2 regions of the Bacillus paranthracis genome follow, and region 1 is predicted to be linked to the other one. Evidence: predicted binding sites of a transcription regulator. Region 1 holds the regulator's gene; the other holds the start of a gene.
The links. Region 1 encodes Rex, which represses fermentation and respiration genes when NADH is low (regulators of the CRP and FNR family bind a similar motif). Its sites were predicted from a motif close to TTGTGAAATATTTCACAA; they were not measured.
Positions count from the first base shown of each region.

Region 2: the regulator Rex is predicted to act here: its motif matches at 2,103-2,120, upstream of NLJ82_RS06820 (formate/nitrite transporter family protein).

Region 1 is NZ_CP101135.1:265,599-270,039, reverse strand. Features, by position in the region: gene groL (chaperonin GroEL) at 1-15, opposite strand, end outside; gene groES (co-chaperone GroES) at 54-338, opposite strand; gene NLJ82_RS01550 (CPBP family intramembrane glutamic endopeptidase) at 740-1,489, shown strand; gene NLJ82_RS01545 (YdiK family protein) at 1,486-1,677, shown strand; gene NLJ82_RS01540 (redox-sensing transcriptional repressor Rex) at 1,707-2,336, opposite strand; gene NLJ82_RS01535 (ABC-F family ATP-binding cassette domain-containing protein) at 2,524-4,441, shown strand, end outside.
Region 2 is NZ_CP101135.1:1,350,018-1,354,458, reverse strand. Features, by position in the region: gene NLJ82_RS06830 (TrkH family potassium uptake protein) at 1-913, shown strand, start outside; yybP-ykoY riboswitch at 952-1,117, shown strand; gene NLJ82_RS06825 (TerC family protein) at 1,208-2,002, shown strand; gene NLJ82_RS06820 (formate/nitrite transporter family protein) at 2,205-3,056, shown strand; gene NLJ82_RS06815 (cyclic-phosphate processing receiver domain-containing protein) at 3,084-3,395, opposite strand; gene NLJ82_RS06810 (prepilin peptidase) at 3,410-4,132, opposite strand; gene NLJ82_RS06805 (LutC/YkgG family protein) at 4,245-4,441, opposite strand, start outside.

The sequences.
Region 1 (4,441 bases):
AATATCTTTTGCCATAATAATTGACCCCCTTGGATTTTTTAAGATTTATATAATTAACCGATAACTGCTAAAATGTCACTTTCACGTAAAATCAAGTAGTCTGTACCTTCATATTTTACTTCAGTACCTGCATATTTTGAGAAGATGATAAGATCACCTGCTGCTACCTCTAAAGCAACACGCTCACCATTTTCAAGCACTCGACCAGTACCTACTGCAATAACTTTACCCTCTTGTGGTTTTTCTTTTGCTGTGTCTGGTAATACAATACCACTTGCTGTTTTTTCTTCCGCTTGAACAAGCTCAATTACAACGCGATCACCTAATGGCTTTAGCATGAACAATAACCTCCTCATTTTGTTATGTAAATTTTATTTATTAGCACTCAAGTCACCCGAGTGCTAACACACTTATAATAATAAATAATCTCAATTTCTTTTGCAAGTAAAAAAATCATAATTTTTTCGCAAATTACGCTATAAATTTTTCTATATAGAGTTCCTCTTCTTCTACCTTTACTATATGAATCGTTGTTTCCACTACTCGTATGTTACAATATGAAAGGACACCCTAAGTTGTTTTCGCTACACACACAACTTTCTCCTGTCTTCTATTATAATTTCAAATAAGGATTTACAAAAAAAACATAATGTAAGTAAGGTTTATATCGTAGGTAGCATATTTACATGTTATCCTACCTTATCTCATACACTAGAGTTAGAAAGGATGGTTAAACCATTTGAAAAAACAATATTGGTGGGTTATCGTTACATACATTTTAATGCAGTTATCATCAATTGCTGGATTACCACTTCTTCTGAAAACTGGGCTTTATGATAACAGGGGATTCACTAGGGAAGAGAAATTTCAACTCATAACTGGTCACTGGGCGATCATTAGCTTCTTTATTGCATTATGTATCGTACTTTGGTTACTTAGAACAGATATTCGCGACAGACATTTAGATACAAAGCGTTCTACTGTTCCAGCTACGATTGGTTGGATTTTTATCGGGTTCTTCTTAGCATTTTTCTCGCAAAGTATTGCTGGTATGATTGAAATGTATGTATTAGGTATTAAACCTGGATCTGAAAATACAGCGAGACTTATGGATATCGCAAGAACGACACCTTGGTTCCTTATCGTCATCTCTATAATAGGGCCTATTTTGGAAGAAATCGTATTTAGGAAAATTTTATTTGGTACACTTTATAAGAAGTTTAACTTCTTTATTGCTGCTATCATTAGTTCTCTCGTATTCGCAGCAATTCATTTTGATTTCACTCACTTATTGGTATACACTGCTATGGGGCTCGTATTCGCCTTCTTATATGTAAAAACGAAGCGTATTATCGTCCCTATCGCAGCTCATGTTGCAATGAATACATTAGTTGCAATTGCCCAAGTTTTAGTGAGTAACGAACAAATTCAAGAAATGATTAAAGAAGCTGAAAAAATGCAAGGCTTTATCGGAGGATTTTTAGTATGAGAAACTCACCATTGTTCATGGCTATATTGTACTTCCTTCTAGGATGTATCTTTACACATCTAGCCATTAGGAATGTAACAGATACAATTTGGAATATGTGGACAATACTATTTGCAGTTATGGCGACGATTGATTTTAATTTGGCACTTCGCCTCATCTTAGTTAAATTCACAAAGAAAAAACAATAATAAAACGCAGAGGTCGCTTCCTCTGCGTTTTATTGTGGATAATTCTTCAAAAAGTAAACTAATGTTTGTAACTCTACTGCTAAATCAATATGATGAATTCTTATATTGTCTGACACATTTAATCGTGCTGGTGTGAAATTCAAAATACCATGCACGTTTGTTTCTGCCAATCTATCAGCTACAGATTGTGCTACTGTAGCGGGTACTGTTAATATTGCCACTTGTATATCAGATGATAAACGTTCTTCTAATTCATCTAAGTGATATACAGGAATGCCTCCGATTTCTGTTCCAACTTTCTCTTCACTAATATCAAACGCCATTTCAATTTTTGTATTATTGTTTTTCGTGAAATTATAATGTAAGAAAGCGGTCCCTAAATTACCTACTCCAATAAGCGCTACACGTGTTATATCATCTTGGTCGAGTGTTTCACGGAAAAATGATAATAAATAATTTACGTTATATCCATATCCTTTTTTCCCTAATGCTCCAAAGTATGAGAAATCTCTTCGAATCGTTGCGGAATCAACCTTTACCGCTTCACTTAATTCGGCTGATGAAACACGTTGCTTACCAGACAAAGATAAGTTTTGGATAAATCGATAGTATAGAGGCAATCTCTTAGCAGTGGCTTGTGGAATTTTCTGCTGCTCCATATAACCTCTCCTCTCTTCCTATCTTTATTCATATGCTTTAATTAAATACAGAAGTTTAGCACTTATTAAATTCCTTGTATAATAGAAAGAAGAAGTATTCTCTCTGTATTTTAAACTATACACTATTTTTAGTATGATTGAGAAATATAAACATGGCAAAGTTAAGAAATTATTTGAGGTGAAAACATTGATTTTATTACAAGTAAACGCGCTTTCGAAATTATACGGTGCAGAAACGATTCTTTCAAATATAAAATTAGAAGTTCAAACGAAAGATCGTATCGCATTAGTCGGACGAAATGGCGCTGGAAAATCTACATTATTAAAAATAATAGCGGGTGAGCTATCTCATGATGGTGGAGAAATTATAAAACCGAAAGATGTCTCAATTGGATATTTAGCTCAAAATACCGGTTTAGAAACATCTTTAACAATTTGGGATGAAATGTTAACCGTCTTTACACACTTGCAGCAAATGGAGACAAAACTTCGAAGGCTAGAGCAAGAGATGGGAAAAGAAGAAAACTTTTCAAACGAGGCTACATATGAAAGATTATTAGCTGATTATGACCAATTACAATTAGATTATAAAGATCAAGGTGGCTATCAGTACGAAGCAGATATCCGTTCGATTTTAAGTGGTCTTGGCTTCCCAGTTGAAACGCACCAGACGACGATTTCGACATTAAGCGGTGGACAAAAAACACGATTAGCTCTCGGTAAATTATTATTAACGAAACCAGACTTACTTATTTTGGACGAGCCTACAAACCATTTAGACATCGAAACATTAACATGGCTTGAACAATATTTACAAGGTTATCCTGGGGCAATACTAATCGTTTCCCATGACCGTTATTTCTTAGATAAACTTGTTACACAAGTATATGAAATTTCGAATAAAGAAAGTAGACGATTTGTTGGTAACTACAGTAAATATTTAGACTTAAAATCAGCACTATACGAGCAAGAAATGAAACGTTATGAAAAACAACAAGATGAGATTGCTAAGCTAGAGGACTTCGTTCAAAAAAATATAGCTCGTGCATCTACGACAAAACGTGCGCAAAGCCGCCGTAAACAATTAGACCGTATGGAATTATTAACAAGACCATTAGGGGATTCTAAGTCAGCTTCCTTCCACTTCGATATTGAAAAACAAAGTGGAAATGATGTTTTACAAGTAAAGGACGCAACTATCGGCTATGATAAGGATCCAATTATTGAACATGTAACAATGCGCTTAACTCGCGGAGATAGTGTTGCTTTAGTTGGTCCAAATGGAATTGGGAAATCCACATTATTAAAATCCATTGTGAATAAGTTACCATTATTACATGGTGAGGTTTCTTTCGGATCTAATGTCTCTGTTGGTTATTATGATCAGGAACAAGCTAATTTAACATCTTCTAAGCGAGTTTTAAATGAGCTATGGGATGAATATCCACTGCAACCTGAAAAAGAAATTCGCACGATATTAGGTAACTTCTTATTCACAGGAGATGATGTATTAAAGCCAGTATCTTCTCTTAGCGGTGGACAGAAAGCTCGTTTAGCTCTTGCCAAACTTATGATGCAAAAATCGAATTTATTAATTCTCGATGAGCCTACAAACCATCTTGATTTAAATAGTAAAGAGATTTTGGAGAATGCTTTAATTGATTATCCTGGTACCCTTCTCTTTGTATCTCATGACCGCTACTTTATTAATCGTGTAACGACGACCGTTGTTGAGTTATCAACAGAAGGTGCACAGGAATATTTAGGGGACTACGATTACTACGTTGAAAAGAAAAATGAGATGATTGAACGTGCTGAGTTTGAACAACAAGAACAGCAAGAAAATCATGCACCTGTTCAAAAAACTGTAGCTCCAGAAAAATTAAATTATCTCGAAGAAAAAGAGCGCAAAAAGTTGGAGCGTCAACGTACTCGAAAAATTGAGGAACTAGAACAAAACATTGTACAATTTGAAGAAGAAATTGCTACGTTAGAAGATCAACTTTGCTTACCAGAAATATATGCAGATTATGAAAAGGCTAGTGAAATTACAACGAAAAAGCAAACACTACAAGAGCAACTTGATGCTTGTATGGCAGAATGGG
Region 2 (4,441 bases), 1.1 Mb from region 1:
TATCGCTGCTTTCATTCTTTCTTTTGAATGGGTACCGAAATATGGGATTGCTAAAGGGATCTATTATAGCTTTTTTCATTCCATCTCTGCTTTTAACAATGCAGGTTTTTCTGTTTGGAGCGATAATTTAATGTCCCACTCTCACAGCATTCTTGTCAATCTCGTCATTTCCTCCCTCATTATTTTAGGTGGGATTGGTTTTACAGTAATCGTAGATATAAAAAGAAAGAAAAATTTTAAAAACCTTACATTACACTCAAAACTTATGCTCTCTTCTACTCTAATCATCAATATTATTGCGACTGTTTTTATTTTTATATTCGAGTTTCACAATTCTCTTTCTATGAGAGGCTTTACCCCATTTGAAGAAGGCATGGCTGCTTATTTCCAAGCTATTTCAACGCGTACTGCCGGGTTTAATACAGTTGATATTTCCGCATTATCAAAGCCTTCCCTTTTATTAATGATGCTTCTAATGTTTATCGGAGCCGGTAGTGCTTCAACCGGCGGTGGGATTAAATTAACAACCTTTTTAATCATGTTTTTTGGGGTATTTAAATTTTTACAAGAGCAAGATGATATTGTCGTGTTTAAAAAATCCATTAAAGATACTCTCATTGTCAAATCATTAACCATCGCTATTATTTCTATTTCATTTATTTTTTTTGCTATTTTAATTTTAAGCATTACTGAGGGAGTTCCTCTATTGATGAGTGCTTTCGAAGTATTTTCAGCATTTGGGACTGTCGGTCTCAGTATGAATTTCACACCACACTTAACGATGATTGGAAAAGCTATTATTATCTTTATGATGTTTTTTGGGAAGATGGGGCCTTTAACATTAGCTTTTTCATTTGCACGTAAAAAGAACCGGAAAATAAAATATCCGAATGAAGACATTTTAACAGGTTGACAACCGTATAAATTATCCATATAATGAGAGTACAATAGCATATCTCCAAAGGGGAGTAGCGTCCAAGAATATTTCTTGGAAACAAAGTCGTCATTACGTAGAACTTAGTTCTTCCGGCTTTGTTGGCATTTTCATTACATATGTCTAGCAAGACCTTTGCCTATTAACGGCAGAGGTCTTTTTTGCATTCATTACCAAATTCTTCCAAAGTTAATAGGCAGGAGTATGGGGAAACTAAATAGTGGGGAAATTCTTCACTTATTTAGTACTTATAGAAATGAGAGGAGAATGTACATGGATGTATCATTATTATTGGAGTATGGTTGGGTATTACTCATCCTAATTGCACTAGAGGGGATTTTAGCGGCTGACAACGCTCTTGTTCTTGCAATTATGGTAAAACATTTACCAGAAGAAAAAAGAAAGAAAGCACTATTTTATGGATTAGCAGGGGCATTTGTTTTCCGTTTCGGATCGTTATTTATGATTTCGTTCCTAGTCGACGTATGGCAAGTGCAAGCAATCGGTGCCATTTACCTTATGTTTATCGCTGGTAATCACTTATTTAAAACGTATGTTAAAAAGAATACAGATGAAGAAACAGAAGAAAAAGAAGCAAAGAAAAAACAAGAGAACTTTTGGTGGACCGTATTTAAAGTTGAAGTTGCAGATATCGCCTTCGCAGTTGATTCTATTTTAGCTGCTGTTGCATTAGCAATGACTTTACCAAAAACAGGATTAGGTACAATTGGTAGTCTTGATACTGGACAATTCGTTGTTATCTTTGTAGGTGGACTTATCGGATTAATCATTATGCGATTTGCGGCAACTGCTTTCGTACAAATTTTAAAACGTAAACCAGGACTTGAAACTGCGGCATTCTTAATTGTAGGTTGGGTTGGTGTAAAACTAGCAGTTTATACGTTAGCACACCCTGCATTAAATGTAATTCCGCACTCATTCCCAGAATCTACACCATGGAAGCTTACATTCTGGATTGTATTAGTTGGAATCGCAGCTGGTGGTTGGTTCTTCTCAAAAGAAGTAGAAACAAAAGTAGAAAAGAATTTAGACGAAAAAGCGCTGTAATTACAGTGCTTTTTCTTTTTTCCTTGTCCCCTCTCTATGTCCAGAAAAATTCTATTATACTATCTTCTGCAAACGCTTTCTTAATATATGTATGTCCTTTTTGTGAAACATTGCACAAACTTATTGAAACTATAAAAGAATCCATGTACTTTATTCATATAAGGAGTATTTATAGATGATGTACTAAAGGAGCGTATTACTCATGCTAGAACAAGGATTAGATTATGTTGTCAAACTGGCTAAGAGCAAAAAACAAATGTTAGATACAAACCCGATGCAATATTTCATTCGTGCAGCACTTGCGGGTATTTATATCGGTTTTATTATTGTTCTATGCTTTAAATTAGGTAACTTTTTTCACATTGCAGATTCACCAGCAACTTATTTAGCTGCTTCTATGTTTTTCGGAATTGCTCTCGTACTTATTATATATGGTGGTGCTGAATTGTTTACTGGAAACACAATGTACTTCACTGTAGCAACATTAAGAAAAGAAACAACACTATCTGATACACTTCGTAACTGGGTTGCTTGTTATGCAGGTAACTTAGCGGGTGCTTTATTCTTTGCCTTACTATTTTACGCAACTGGCATTTTTGAAGCAATTGATCACGGTCATTTCATGAATAAAGTAGTAGAAGGAAAAATGAATACACCTACAATGCAACTATTCTTTAAAGCAATTTTATGCAACTGGCTTGTATGTCTTGCTTGTTTCTTACCTTCTCAAGTTAAAGGTGATACAGCAAAAATTATGATGATGATGATGCTCGTTTTCACATTCTTCTTATCTGGTTACGAGCATAGCATCGCAAACTTATCACTGTTTGCTTTATCTTTAATTTCACCGCATCCTGAGACAATTTCTTTTGCAGGTGCTATTCATAACTTAATTCCAGTTACAATCGGTAACATTATTGGTGGGTCTGTATTTGTCGGTATGGTATACCATTACTTAACAAAGAAAGTACCTGACGTGAAACAAGAAGAAACTGAATTAGGAGCAGCTCAACAAGAAGAAATCATTCCGTTGCAAGCGCATATGAAACATTAAAAACTCCAAAGTTTTACTTTGGAGTTTTTAGCTCCCCACATATTTAACAACAAGATTAGGATTAATCTCTCCTTCTTCCTTCCCCTTATTCATTCTCTGTTTCATCTTATGCATACCGATGACATCATTCGTATGAAAGTGTATTTCATTTACATATAAACCCTCTTTACAAAAAGCTTCGACAAAATCTAATCCACTTTTTTCTCCCCATCCCATATTGAAATCAAGGGAAAGAACATTCACCTCATAATCTCGTACCATTTGCAAAGCACATTCTACTGTAGTTGCGAGCACGTAACCGTACGGACAACTTCTTTGATCATCCATATATACATTCATTTTCTATCCCCTCTCTATTTTGCATACGTGACCAACATGTAACATATTGCCCCAAGACTAATAAAAGGACCAAACGGTATTTGAGTCCTCATTTTCATACGTTTTAATACGAGACCAGCTCCAAAGAAACAAAGACTAAAGCAAGATGCTAAAAATAAAACGATAAAAATCCCTTTCAGTCCCACTATAAATCCAAGTAACGAAAGTAATTTTATATCCCCTCCCCCAAGCCCTTCTGGATATATCTTTTGCATGCAGTATAACAAAATGAATATAACGCAACTACCAACTATACTATCTATCCAAGTGACTAACGGTATAAAAGCACATTCTAAAATGAGTAAACAAGCAAACCAAGCTAAAATACGATTTGGAATTAACATATATATGTAATCTGTAACTGAAATAATAAGAAGTAACGCAAAAAGTGATAAAACGATAATAAGCTCTCGTTCCACCCCAATCATATATACAGTAAGAAGACATATCATTCCAGTTACAAGTTCAAATACTACGTACAAAATTGAAATTTTCCTCTTACAATTCGTACAACGCCCTCTTTGCATACAAAAAGAAATGATTGGAATCAATTCTTTTGGCTTTAGCACATACTTACAATAATGACAATATGAACGCGGGGTTATGATAGACTCCCCTAGCGGAACTCTCATCGCAATTACCATAAAAAAAGAACCAAACACCATCCCCGCTAACAATGCATATACATAAGTGAACATCCCTTCCTCTCCTTTCCAAAAGAACATAGCAAAAAAAGGAGAGAACTTCTACTTCATATTATCTCTATTCTATTAAAAAAGCAGGCCATTTTCTGGCCTGCTTTCCCCTATTTTATACGATGAAATATACTGCTTTTAATGGTCCATGTACTCCGACAACAAGATTCATTTCTATATCTGCCGAGTTACTAGGTCCTGTAATAAAGTTAATACAAGATGCCACTGTCTCGCCATTTTCTACACGCTTGTTCATATCCTCAACTGCTTGTGTAATACGAGGTACAAGTGTTTCACGTGGAATAATAGCAA